Regions from separate parts of the Proteus sp. Marseille-Q3619 genome, predicted to be linked through region 2. Evidence: predicted binding sites of a transcription regulator. Region 2 holds the regulator's gene; the other holds the start of a gene.
The links. The regulator PhoB, encoded in region 2, activates phosphate uptake and scavenging genes when phosphate is short. The targets are predictions, from matches to a motif close to CTGTCATAAAACTGNCNNAT.
Positions count from the first base shown of each region.

Region 1: a site for PhoB is predicted at 4,735-4,754, ahead of pstS (phosphate ABC transporter substrate-binding protein PstS). Genes of this name have one in related genera too.

Region 1 covers NZ_CBDIMP010000001.1:1,978,739-1,985,825, forward strand. Annotated here, with positions in the region: gene ACWPWK_RS09050 (Tex family protein) at 1-1,773, opposite strand, end outside; gene greB (transcription elongation factor GreB) at 1,955-2,434, shown strand; gene ompR (osmolarity response regulator transcription factor OmpR) at 2,584-3,306, shown strand; gene envZ (two-component system sensor histidine kinase EnvZ) at 3,303-4,643, shown strand; gene pstS (phosphate ABC transporter substrate-binding protein PstS) at 4,857-5,897, shown strand; gene pstC (phosphate ABC transporter permease PstC) at 5,974-6,933, shown strand; gene pstA (phosphate ABC transporter permease PstA) at 6,935-7,087, shown strand, end outside.
Region 2 covers NZ_CBDIMP010000001.1:2,924,488-2,931,574, reverse strand. Annotated here, with positions in the region: gene phsC (thiosulfate reductase cytochrome B subunit) at 1-41, shown strand, start outside; gene ydhT (protein YdhT) at 67-1,035, shown strand; gene brnQ (branched-chain amino acid transport system II carrier protein) at 1,104-2,441, opposite strand; gene phoR (phosphate regulon sensor histidine kinase PhoR) at 2,920-4,218, opposite strand; gene phoB (phosphate regulon transcriptional regulator PhoB) at 4,242-4,931, opposite strand; gene sbcD (exonuclease subunit SbcD) at 5,153-6,382, shown strand; gene ACWPWK_RS13455 (AAA family ATPase) at 6,382-7,087, shown strand, end outside.

The DNA of each region.
Region 1 (7,087 bases), 950 kb from region 2:
ACCCATTAAATCATCAATTTTTTGATGGGTAGATTGCAGAATATTTTCAACAACAGGATACGCTTCAGGGTGAACCGTTGAAGCATCAAGCGGGTTTTTACCATCTCGAATACGTAGGAAACCGGCACATTGTTCAAAGGCTTTCGGCCCTAAACGTGCCACTTTGAGTAACTGTTTTCTATCAACAAAACGACCGTTTTCATCGCGCCAGCTAATAATATTTTGAGCAATAGATTGGCTAAGCCCTGCAACACGCGTTAGTAACGGTACTGATGCTGTATTTAAATCAACACCAACACCATTCACACAGTCTTCAACGACAGTATCAAGTTTTCTCGCTAATAATGTTTGGCTAACATCATGCTGATATTGACCCACACCAATTGATTTAGGATCAATTTTTACAAGTTCAGCCAGAGGATCTTGTAAGCGACGCGCGATAGAAACCGCACCACGGATAGAAACATCTAAATCAGGGAATTCATTAGCAGCAAGCTCTGACGCTGAATATACCGATGCGCCCGCTTCACTAACAATCACTTTTTGCGCTTTCACTTCTGGATAGCGTTTTACTGTTTCAGCAAAAAATCGCTCTGTTTCACGAGAAGCCGTACCATTACCAATCGCCACTAATTCAACATTATGCTTAATACATAACGCAGCTACACTTGCCGCCGCTTTATCCGCTTGTCCTGTATGTGGATAAATTGTATCTGTAGCAATTAATTTGCCGGTGCTATCAACAACTGCAACTTTAACACCAGTACGTAAACCTGGATCAAGCCCCATTGTGGCACGCATGCCAGCAGGTGCCGCCATCAACAAATCATTAAGATTACGTGCAAAAACATTAATTGCTTCTTCTTCCGCTTTTTCGCGTAGTTGGCTCATTAATTCGGTTTCAATGTGCATTAAAACTTTTATGCGCCAAGTCCAGCTTACGACAGCTTTACGCCAACTATCCGCAGGTTGATTATTTAAACGTAACCCTAAATGCTCTGTAACCAGTTGTTCACCGTAGCTTTCTTTGGGTGCTTCTTCAAATTGCGGATCTGGATTAAGTGATAATTGAAGAATACCTTCGTTACGACCACGAAACATAGCTAATGCGCGGTGAGAGGGAATATTAGCGATAGGCTCATGGTGATCAAAATAATCACTAAACTTCGCCCCTTCAGCTTCTTTACCCTCAATCACTTTGGCAACAAGATGCGTATTTTTCCATAAATATTGGCGAACTTTTGCTAATAATCCCGCATCTTCTGAAAAACGTTCCATCAAAATATAACGTGCGCCATCTAAAGCTGATTTGGTGTCATCAACACCTTTTTCTGCGTTGATATAAGCGGTTGCCGCTTCTTCTGGATTATTTTGTGGTTCATTCCACAGTAAATCCGCTAAGGGTTCTAATCCATTTTCAATCGCTATCTGGCCACGAGTACGGCGCTTAGGCTTATAAGGAAGATAGAGATCTTCCAGTTCTGTTTTACTTTGAGTTTCATTAATTGAAGAGCGCAGTTCTGGTGTCAGTTTTCCTTGTTCTTCAATTGATTTTAAAATTGTTTGGCGGCGATCGTTGAGTTCCCGTAAGTAACCGAGGCGAGTTTCTAATTGACGTAATTGCGTATCATCTAATCCGCCAGTGACCTCTTTACGATAACGGGCAACAAATGGCACCGTATTCCCTTCATCCAGTAACGTTATAGCCGAAAGGACTTGCTGGGGCTTAACAGAGAGCTCATCTGCAATAATTCGGCTTAATGATTCATTCATAAAATATTTACCTACCGAGAGGAATAGTTAAAAAAGATGGCTATTATACACGCAGAGCATTAAAAAAATTTGGCAAATTTCCTATCTAGCTCGACAATTATGAGGAAATTAACAGATTATTTTAACATTCACGCTATAGTACCTTTATGAAATTCAATGTTGATGATAGTTTTTATTCGTAATGGCAAAAAGTAACTATATTACTCGCGATGGCTGGTATGCCTTAGACAAAGAGCTAAAATATCTTTGGAAAGAAGAGCGCCCGCGTGTCACACAATCGGTTTCAGAAGCAGCGGCACAAGGTGACCGTTCAGAAAATGCTGAATATATTTATGGAAAGAAGCGATTACGTGAAATTGATAGGCGTGTTCGTTTTTTATCAAAGCGTCTTGATGAACTAAAAATCGTTGACCCAGATCCTCGCCAAGAAGGAAAAGTCTATTTCGGTGCTTGGGTCACGCTTGAAGATAATGACGAAAATGTCAAAACCTTTAGGCTTGTGGGTCCCGATGAATTTGATCCAGCAAAACAGTGGATTTCTATTGATTCCCCTGTTGCCAGAGCGCTTATTGGTAAGCAAGTTGATGATGAAATTAGCGTGCAGACACCAGGTGGTGAAGTTAATTACTGCGTATTATCTATCAAATATCATTCAGAATAAGACAAATAAATAGTTTTATCCCCTTTACTAGGGCTAATGAACAAGTTTTATCTATAAATTATTAACATTTATTCTTTGGTTTTGGTTTAATATTCTTATCAATGATAGAATTCGCTAATAAAAGCATTTGCACTTCGGGAGCTTAAAAAATGCAAGAAAGTTATAAAGTGCTAATCGTGGATGATGATTTACGTCTGCGTTCACTCTTAGAGCGCTATTTGACAGAGCAGGGTTTTCAAATCCGTACTGCTGCAAACGCCGATCAGATGGATCGTCTGCTCACTCGCGAATCTATTCATCTTATTGTGCTCGATTTAATGCTTCCTGGTGAAGATGGCCTATCTATTTGCCGCCGCTTAAGAAGCCAAAACAACCCTATCCCTATTATTATGGTTACTGCGAAAGGGGAAGAGGTTGATAGAATTGTTGGACTTGAAATCGGGGCTGATGATTACATCTCAAAACCCTTTAATCCAAGAGAACTACTAGCACGTATTCGCGCAGTTCTTCGTCGTCAAGCAAATGAATTGCCTGGCGCACCTTCACAAGATAACGCCATTATCTCTTTTGGTAAGTTCAAGCTAAACCTTGGTACGCGTGAAATGTTCCACGAAGAAGAGCATATGCCTCTAACAAGTGGTGAATTCGCCGTATTGAAAGTACTGGTATCTCACCCTCGTGAACCACTTTCTCGTGATAAATTAATGAGCCTTGCTCGTGGTCGTGAATACAGTGCGATGGAGCGTTCAATCGATGTCCAAATTTCACGTTTACGTCGCATGATTGAAGAAGACCCAACGCATCCTCGCTATATTCAAACAGTTTGGGGACTCGGCTACGTATTCGTTCCTGATGGAACCAGCGTTCAATGAGAAGGCTGAGGCTTTCACCCCACAATAAACTGACACGCTCGTTATTTCTGGTTATCTCGCTACTTTTTTTTAGCTTGATAGCCAGTTATATCGTTGTGCAACACCTTATTGTTGGGCCAAGCCTTCAGCAATTTAATAAAGTTTTAGCGTATGAAATACGCACTTTAATGCCTGAAGAACTGATCCTAGTAGACGGCACTCCGCTAAAAATTTCCCCTGCTTTACGCAATAAAATCTATACCGAACTCGGTATCTCTTTCTTTGATAAAGAAGCCGCGCTTGAGGAAGGACTCTATTGGGCCAAAATCGATGATGAATTAAGTGAACAGATGTTTGAATATCTGGGAGGGAAAACAGAGATCTGGGTTGAAAACACGCTAGAATACCCTGTTTTATGGGTTAATACGCATATGTCCCCCTCACTTTGGATCCGTGTTCCACTCACTGAATTAGGGCAAAACTTCTTACTGCCTGTTTACCGACAAGCGATTATTTTCATTATTATCGTTGTCGCTTTTTTCTGGCTTTATAATCGTTTTCAAAACCGCCCACTTAATGAAGTAGAGTACGCTGCGCGCCGTATCGGAAAAGGCGTTATTCCTCCTCCTATTCCTGAATCTGGCTCTTCTGAAATGCGCTCAATTATTCGTGCCTTTAACCAGATGTCATCAGGTATTCGCTCGCTGGATAATGATAGAACGCTTGTTATGGCAGGTGTTAGCCATGACTTACGTACACCACTGACTCGAATTCGTCTAGCAACTGAAATGATGAGTCCCGAAGATAGTTACCTCGCAGACTCTATCAATAAAGATATCGAAGATTGTGATGCCATTATTGGGCAATTCTTAGACTATATGCGCACAGGTGAAGAGATGTCTTTAGAACTGTGTGATATGAATAATCTATTACAAGAAGTCATTTCAGCTGAATCTAATTTAGGAAAAATCAGTGAAGAACATCTTCATTCTGAACCCATTAATATCACCGCCAACCCTATTGCAGTAAAACGCGCCCTTGCCAATATGATTGTCAATGCCAATCGCTATGGTAATGGTTGGGTCTGCGTTTCAAGTGGGAAAAATGAAGAATATGCATGGTTTCAAGTAGAAGATGATGGCCCTGGTATTCCACAAGAAGATAGACAACGTCTTTTCCAACCTTTTGTTCAGGGCGAACAAGCTCGAAGCTCAACAGGTGCGGGTTTAGGATTATCCATTATTCGCCGTATCATGGATGCCCACGGCGGCTATGTTGAACTTGATGATAGCGTTAAAGGCGGATTATTAATTCGAGCTAACTTCCCATTAAAAGAACGTGAAGACGAGAATGATTAGCCCACTCTATTTCAAATATTGAAGTGCATTTTATTACACCATTTCCATTCTAATTTCTCTCCTCCTATAAATATTTCATCATTTTTTCACTTTGTCATAAAACTGTCACAATTAAGACATTTAATTGTCATCAAACTGACCTATTGTCTGTGCGTACCGTAACCGAAGTTGATAGATGTCGAAAATTATTCTACCTATCCCACAGGAGGGATTATGAAACTGATGCGTACCACCCTGACTAGTGTCATTGCCGCTGCGTTTTCAATGACCGCTCTTTCTGCACAGGCAACGACCTCACTGACTGGTGCTGGCGCAACGTTCCCTGCCCCAGTTTATGCTAAATGGGCAGATTCCTATCAGAAAGAAACGGGTAACAAAATTAACTACCAAGGCATTGGCTCTTCTGGTGGTGTTAAACAAATCATTGCAAATACTGTTGATTTTGGTGCTTCTGATGCGCCATTAGCAGACGACAAATTACAAGCTGACGGTTTATTCCAATTCCCTACCGTGATTGGTGGCGTTGTTATGGCAGTAAATATTCCTGGTATCAAATCAGGTGAACTGACCTTAGATGGCGACACTATTGGTAATATCTATCTAGGCAAGATCCAGAAATGGAATGACCCTGCCATTACAAAACTCAATCCAGGCGTAAAATTACCAGACCAAAATATCGCGGTTATTCGCCGTGCTGATGGTTCAGGTACATCATTCGTTTTCACTAGCTACTTATCAAAAGTAAATAGTGCATGGAAAGATGAAGTAGGCGCAGGCTCTACCGTAAAATGGCCGACAGGCTTAGGTGGAAAAGGGAATGATGGTATCGCGGCATTCGTTCAACGTGTACCAGGTTCAATTGGTTATGTTGAATATGCTTACGCGAAACAAAACAATCTTGCTTATACTAAATTAGTCACAGCTGATGGCGAGGCAATCGCACCAACAGCTGACAGTTTTAGTGCCGCAGCAAGAAAAATTGATTGGAGCAAAAGCTTTGCACAAGACCTGACTAACCAGAAAGGTGAAAACGCATGGCCGATTACTTCAACCACCTTTATCTTAGTGCATCAAACACAAAAAGATGCCGTAAAAGGTAAAGAAGTACTGAATTTCTTCAACTGGGCTTACGACAAAGGTAATCAGGAAGCGAAAAACCTAGATTACGCAGTATTGCCAACCGAAGTTGTAGAGCAAATTCGTGCAGCATGGAAAACAAGTATCAAAGACAGTAATGGTAAACCGATTTACTAATAAAACGGCAACCATTAAGAGATAAGTTAACGTTCACCCCCTGACAAACAGGGGGTAATAAATTAAAAGAGGCTTTATGGCCGAGCACACAACGGTAATAAAGGCCCCTAGTAAACGAGGGGACGTTATTTTCAGCGCACTAGTTCGCCTAGCTGCGTTGATTACGCTTTTGCTTTTGACAGGTATCATTGTTTCACTGATTTTCGCCTCATGGCCAAGTATTCAACAATTCGGCCTTTCATTCTTATGGTCGAAAGAGTGGGATCCTCCTGCACAGGAATTTGGTGCATTAGTGCCTATTTACGGTACCATTGTGACCTCGATAATCGCATTGGTTATTGCGGTGCCTGTCAGTTTTGGTATCGCCCTTTTCTTAACCGAATTAGCGCCTAACTGGTTAAAACGCCCATTAGGTATTGCTATCGAGTTACTCGCCGCTATTCCTAGTATTGTTTATGGTATGTGGGGGCTGTTTGTCTTCGCACCACTCTTTGCAACCTATTTCCAAGAGCCTGTAGGTAATGTGATGTCCTCCATTCCTATCGTTGGCGAGCTTTTCTCTGGCCCTGCTTTTGGTATTGGTATCTTAGCTGCGGGTGTTATCCTCGCTATCATGATCATTCCTTATATTGCTTCTGTGATGCGTGATGTGTTTGAACAGACTCCCGTTATGATGAAAGAGTCTGCCTACGGCATTGGTTGTACAACATGGGAAGTGATTTGGAATATCGTTCTGCCTTATACCCGTAATGGGGTGATTGGTGGTGTCATGTTGGGATTAGGTCGCGCCTTAGGTGAAACCATGGCGGTAACCTTTATCATCGGTAATACCTACCAATTAGATTCAGCCTCACTGTTTATGCCAGGTAACAGTATTACCTCTGCATTAGCCAACGAATTTGCGGAAGCCGAAACGGGGTTACATACTGCGGCATTGATGGAATTAGGGCTTATCTTGTTTGTCATCACCTTTATCGTCCTTGCGATTTCTAAGTTTATGACATTACGTTTATCTAAGAATGAAGGAGCGCGTTAATATGTCCAAAACATCCTCTTCTTCATTACAAGTTCAAACAGAAAGTGAATTGCGTGTACGCCATAAACGCCAACTTTGGCGCCGTCAAAAAAACCGTATCGCGCTGTTTTTATCAGTCTCTACCATGGCATTTGGTCTTTTTTGGTTAACGTGG
Region 2 (7,087 bases):
AAACATTTCGCAGTATGGTTGACGGTTACCATAGACACTAATTGATACATGGATTAAGGAGCTTATATGTCAGTCCCTTCAAAGGAAAATATCACATTAACAAAAGAAGACTTACGACAACTGCATGTTTCAACTTCGCTTTATCGTTGGTTTTTGCGTTATTTTCCTGATGGAGGCACTTACAGTGCTATCCATAGTGAGTTAATAAAACAGCGCCGTACACAGTGGATAGAGAGCTTTATTCAATATATTTATTTACGTCATTTTAGTGAAACATCCTTTGCCAAACAGGAACAAGAAGTCATGGAAAACATCTTGTTCCTGCTCGGCGATGAACAACAGCAAGGCGTGTCATTACAACGCCTGCCATATCACAATACTTTGCCAACATCTGAAAATATTCAATTTTCTACCGAATGGCATCAATTGATCTTAAAAAGTCAGCAATTAAGTACCGATCTTGCTTTGTGTGGGAGTAATAACATTGTGGCTTTTTCTGGCGATGAAAACAGCATTGCCAACACAGGTTATAGTAATCAATTGATGAATACGGGTTTTGCAGGAAAAGTATGTAATACGGGTAATCAATGTCGTATTGGCAGCTTAGGTGGACGCTCTCGCATTTGTAATAGTGGCAATGATGTCAAAATTTATGCCTCTGGTAATGGTGTTCATATCGCAAACAGCGGCATGCGTAATTTTATTACTGCCTCGCAAGATCGAGCAAAAGTCACTAACACAGGTGATTTAGCACAAATCAACGTAATCGGACAAAACTCTGTCGCGATTAATACTGGTGATAATTGTAAAGTCACGGTATCTGGCGACGACAGTATTTGTATCTCAACAGGTAATCTACATCAATTCTGCTTAGGAAAAGGCGGCAGTGCAGTTATTGCTTATCATGATGGCAATCGTACTCGCTTTAAAATCTTCTATGAAGGTGAAGATGATATTGTTGCTGGAGTTCATTATTACTTAGATGAAAACCAACAGCCCGTGGCAGAAAAACAGTATTCTACAGATCAAAATTAATGAGTTATTCCAACAAAAAGGGAAACTTTCGTTTCCCTTTTCACGTTTAAATCAATGTGCTTTATCGCTTATTTAGTCACTTTCGTCTGGAGTGCTTTTTTACTCTGAGAGCCTGCAACTTTATCGTAAATACCACACACAACAATCGTCACCAATACAGGAATGAGCCATGCTAATCCCTGCTCACTTAATGGCAATTTAGTTGCCCAGTCTGGTAATAAATGTTTCAGATAATCAGAGGCTTTTATTGCATCAAAAATACCGAAAAATAAGCTAACAGCCATCGCTGGCGCGATAATACGGCTTGGATTATTCCACAGACGTAAAGTGAAACTCATCAAAATAATCACAATACAAGGTGGATAAATCATAATCAGCACAGGAATCGAAAACTCAATAAGTTTGCTTAATCCTAAGTTTGAAACAACCGCTGAGAATATCGCTAAAATCAACACTAATGTACGGTAAGAGATGGGCAAATAACGGCTAAAAAATTCAGCACATGCACAAGTTAAACCAACTGCCGTCACCATACAGGCTAAGAAAATCAGTAGAGCAAGGAAGAAGCTACCGAAGTCACCAAAAGTGTACTGAACATAGGCGTGTAAAATATCAGCACCATCTTGCGCCTCTGGAATAATGCTCCCACTGCTAGAACCTAATTTAAACAAGCTTAAGTAAATAGCTGTTAATAATACGCCCGCAATAATACCCGCCCACATAGTGTAACGTGTTAATAATGAAGAGTTATCTATTCCACGAGAGCGGGCAGCATTAACAATCACGATACCAAAAACCATCGCCCCCAAGGTATCCATGGTGAGATAACCATTGATAAAACCTTGAGTGAAAGCCATTTCACGATAAGCATCTGTGGCAGGGATCGCGCCACCAGCAGGCCAAAACACCGCAGCCACACCTAATACTGCTAATGCCAGAATTTTAATAGGCGCAAGAATATGACCAACACTATCTAATAATTTACCGGGATAAAGTGAAATACCAATCACAATTAAGAAATAGGCAATGCTATAAATCAGCAATGACATTTCTGTATCACCCACCAAAGGGGCAATACCCACTTTAAAAGAGACCGTTGCAGTACGAGGAGTTGCGAAAAGAGGCCCAACAGCAAGATAGGCAACAATAGCTAATAATAATCCCATTGATTTACCAATCGGTGTGCTTAATGCCTCTATACCACCACCGACTTTTGCTAATGCGACTACTGTTAAAACAGGTAAACCTACCCCTGTGATCAAAAAGCCAATTGCTGCTGTCCAAACAAATTCGCCTGATTGTAACCCCACCATTGGAGGAAAAATAATGTTGCCAGCGCCAACAAATAGGGCGAATGTCATAAACCCTAATGCCAGAATATCTCTGGAAGTTAATCTATGTGCCATAAGTTTTGTTAATATATAGTTACAATAATGGTTAAATTGCGCCAATATAGCGCAACATAAAATCAACAATATCTATTTAGGCTCATACCATCATTATTCAGGATAATATCCATATATAATCATTTCATGTAGAGCAATTAAGTGCTAAATAGAAAAAATTGCCGATAACTGGTCACAAGTAAAACTTTTATAATGAAAAAAGGCAATAGCCAATCTAAAAACCAGAAGAATCATCTAAACTATTTTTCAGGTCTAGTTATAACTGTCATATATCATCGAATATACATGATATGATTTGTGCATTTTATCACCAATAATATTGAATATTAGCGTCATTTAAAGTTACCATTAATTAATAATATTAAAATTTAACACTACGATATTAGTTTTTATTGATATTAAAAAGATTAAAAAAGGACAAAAAAGCCTTTATCACTGATTGAATAGAAGTGATAAAGGCTTTAAAAAAGACATTCTGCTAGTGTGTTTTTTTAGCAGTAAGCAATGTTTGAGGAAGGATAAAAGAGAATGTACTCCCAACACCTACTTTACTTTCAATATTCAATTGAGAGTGATGATGAAGCAACGATTTTTTCACAATCGCCAAACCTAAACCAGTACCGCCAGAATGACGAGAGCGAGCTTTATCTACGCGATAAAAACGCTCTGTTAAACGTGTTAAGTGTTCAGCGCTGATCCCCGCCCCATTATCTGAAACACTAAATAACATACCTTGGGGTATTTTCTTCCAACTCACTTTGATTGTTGTACCCTCTTCAGTGTGATTAATGGCGTTATACACTAAATTAGAAACAGCACTACGCAGTTGCTCTTCATTACCACGAACAGCCCACTCTTCATCAACATCAAAAACAATCTGATGTTGACCTTGGCTTAGTGAGTTCGCTTCTTGTTGTAATAAAGCCAAAATGGCAGGAATATCAACAATTTTGTTTAAATCAATATGAGGAGCAGATTCGATACGAGAAAGCTGTAAGAGTTGCTGAACAAGCGTATCCATACGTTTAGCCTGCTCTTGCATCGTAACTATCGCCTTATGCTCTGCGGGTTTTGCTACACTATTTTCTTCCATCATCTCAAGATAACCTTGAATAACGGTTAGTGGTGTTCTTAGCTCATGACTGACATTAGCAAAAAAATCACGTCGTGAGTTTTCTAGTTTATTTTTTTCTGTTACATCGCGCGCCACCATTAAGCGCTGATCTTCGCTATATGGCATCACACGAAACTCAACAATAGAGCCATTATTTAGTGAAATAGTTAAGGGGCGACTAAAATCACCTGCGGTAAAATAGTGCAAAAAATCAGGATAACGTAATAAGTTAAAAATATTTTGCCCATTATCATCAGGCCAGCGAAAGCCTAATAGATGTTGAGCTAGACTATTACACCAAAAAATATTCCCTTCATTTGTCATCATCACAACAGCATCGGGTAAACTTTCAGCCCCGCTTCTAAAACGTTTAATTAAGTCGCCTAATTCTCTGCGTCGTTTACGATTACGTTGTTGGGTCTGTCGAATACCATAAAAAATAGGCTCCCATCCCCCTCTCCCTTCCGGAGGTAATACAGAGCGATCTAACCATAACCATTTAGATAATTTCAGCAAATTATAGGCATGCCACACAAGGGCACTGAGAAGCGATGCCACCAGCAACCAAGGAAGATGCCCAATAAAAAGCGATAATATAAAGGCAGGCAAGCAAAATAGACATAGCCCCCAAACGAGGGCTTTCCACGATAGTCGTTCTAACACCTGACGATTACTCCCATATTGACTTAGAAACGGGCAGAAAAACGATATCCCGTTCCACGTACTGTCTGTATCATTCTGTCATGGCCATCTTCTTCAATAGCCTTACGTAAACGACGAATATGCACATCAACAGTACGGTCTTCGACATAAACATTGGTTCCCCAAACGTAGTTTAGCAGTTGTTCTCTGCTATATACGCGTTCAGGATGTGTCATAAAAAAGTGTAGGAGTTTAAATTCGGTAGGGCCCATATCAATCGGCTTATCTTGACTTGTGACGCGGTGAGAAACAGGATCAAGACCGAGTCCATTGAATTCAATAACATCTTCCGCTGACATCGGTGATAAACGCCGTAAAATCGCCTTCACTCGGGCAACAAGCTCTTTAGGTGAAAACGGTTTGATAACATAATCATCAGCACCCGTCTCTAGGCCTTGGACTTTATCTTCTTCTTCCCCTTTTGCCGTTAGCATAATAATGGGAATATCACGGGTATTACTTTCCCGCTTCATCTGTTTTATTACCTGCAAGCCTGATCCACCAGGGATCATCCAATCTAATAAAACCAGATCAGGGTAAGGATCGATAAGAAAACTCAATGCAGAATCATAGTCTTCTGCTTCAATAGGTTGAAAACCATTTTGTTCCAAAACAAAACAGATCATCTCTCGAATTGCGGTTTCATCTTCAACAACAAGAATACGCCTTGCCATACTCTATCCTGTGTAATGTATATAGAGGGTCAAAATGATTATGATGCACTTTTATGACAGATTTATGACTAGCCTTAACATTACTGAAATAGATCCCTGTTGTTAAGGTAAATAAATCATTTTTTGGTGAAATATCACTCAAAAAAGGGAGTTATTGTTGAGTTTTCACTAAAAAAGCAAGGTGCGCTATACTCTTCACCAGATAAAAAAGAGGGATAGCAATGCGGATTATTCACACATCAGACTGGCATTTAGGGCAATATTTTTTTACTAAGACTCGAGCTAAAGAACACCAACAGTTTCTTGATTGGTTATTAGCACAAATTAAACATTACCAAGTTGATGCTCTGATTGTTGCGGGTGATATTTTTGATACTGGCTCCCCTCCAAGCTACGCCCGAGAGCTTTATAACCGTTTTGTTGTTGCTATTAGAGATACACAATGTCAGCTCGTTATTCTAGGTGGTAATCACGATTCGGTGGCAACACTAAATGAATCAAAATCACTGTTGGCATGTTTAAATACGACCGTTATTGCCAATGTTCATGCTGAAACACCACAAGCTCCGTTAATTCTTCCTAAAAAAGATAACACTCCAGGAGCATTACTTTGTGCAATCCCTTATCTACGCCCTAGAGACATGATCAGCAGTAAAAGTGGGCAATCAGGTGCTGAAAAACAAACAGCCTTAAAAGAAGCGATTGCTGAATATTATCAAGCTCAATATCAAGCAGCTCTCGAATTACGTCAGCAATTAAATGTCGATATTCCCATTATTGCAACGGGTCATCTCACCACGATTGGAGCGAGTGTGACAGATTCCGTCCGTGAAATTTATATCGGCACCTTAGAAGCCTTTTCAGCAACCCTATTTCCTGAATTTGACTATATTGCCCTTGGTCATATTCATCGCCCTCAAGTGGTGAATAAATCAGGTCATATTCGTTATAGCGGCTCTCCTATTCCGTTAAGTTTTGATGAATGTGGACAACAGAAAAGTATCTGCCTTATCGATTTTGAGCAAGAAAAATTAACTAACCTCACACTATTACCTATTCCTGAATTTCAGTTACTACGCACTATCAGTGGTTCATTAAAAGAAATAGCGATACAACTTGAGGATTTAAAAAAACAATACGGTGAAATAGATACCACTATTTGGTTGGATATCGAAGTTTCAACACAAGATTATCTCAGTGATATACAAACCCGTATTCAAGAGCTAACTAACGATCCGCTTTTTGATGTGATCTTATTAAGAAGAGCGAGAAAACAACGCCAAGCGTTCACTCAAAATGAGAACGAAACACTGACCGAATTAACCGTTTATGATGTTTTTGAAAGACGTTTAGAACAGCATGAGTTTGATTCAGAAGAAACTAAAACTCGTTTAACAACATTATTTAAACAAGCAGTTGAAATGGCAGAGAAAGAGGATAACGAAGCATAATGAAAATCTTAAGTCTGCGATTTAAAAATATTAACTCCTTAAAAGGCGAGTGGAAGATTAACTTTAACCAAGAGCCTTTTATCAGCAATGGATTATTTGCCATTACAGGCCCCACGGGGGCAGGAAAAACCACTCTGTTAGATGCGATTAGTTTGGCGCTTTATCATAGAACACCACGATTAGATAAAGTCACACAATCTCAAAATGAATTAATGACTCGTCATACCGCAGAGTGTTTGACCGAAGTCGAATTTGAAGTCAAAGGTGTGGCTTATCGAGCATTTTGGGAACAACGCCGAGCTAATTATAAAGAAGATGGCAATCTTCAAGCGCCACAGGCTGAACTTGTTAAAATAAATACAACAGGAGGCGAAGACAAAATATTAGCAAGCAAAATAAGCCAAGTGAAAGAGATGATCATTAATATTACGGGCCTTGATTTTGATCGTTTCACTAAATCTATGTTGCTTTCTCAAGGACAATTTGCGGCTTTTTTAAATGCAGATGATAAATCTCGTGCTGAATTACTCGAAGAACTCACTGGCACAGATATTTATCGCCATATCTCCCAATCTATCTTTAAACATTGGCGTGAAGAAGAACAAGCATTAAAAGCACTAAAACAGCAAGCCGAAATGATGGCGTTATTAGATGAAAATGCTCGCCAAGCGTTATTAACTGAACAAACCGATCTTTTTGTCAAAG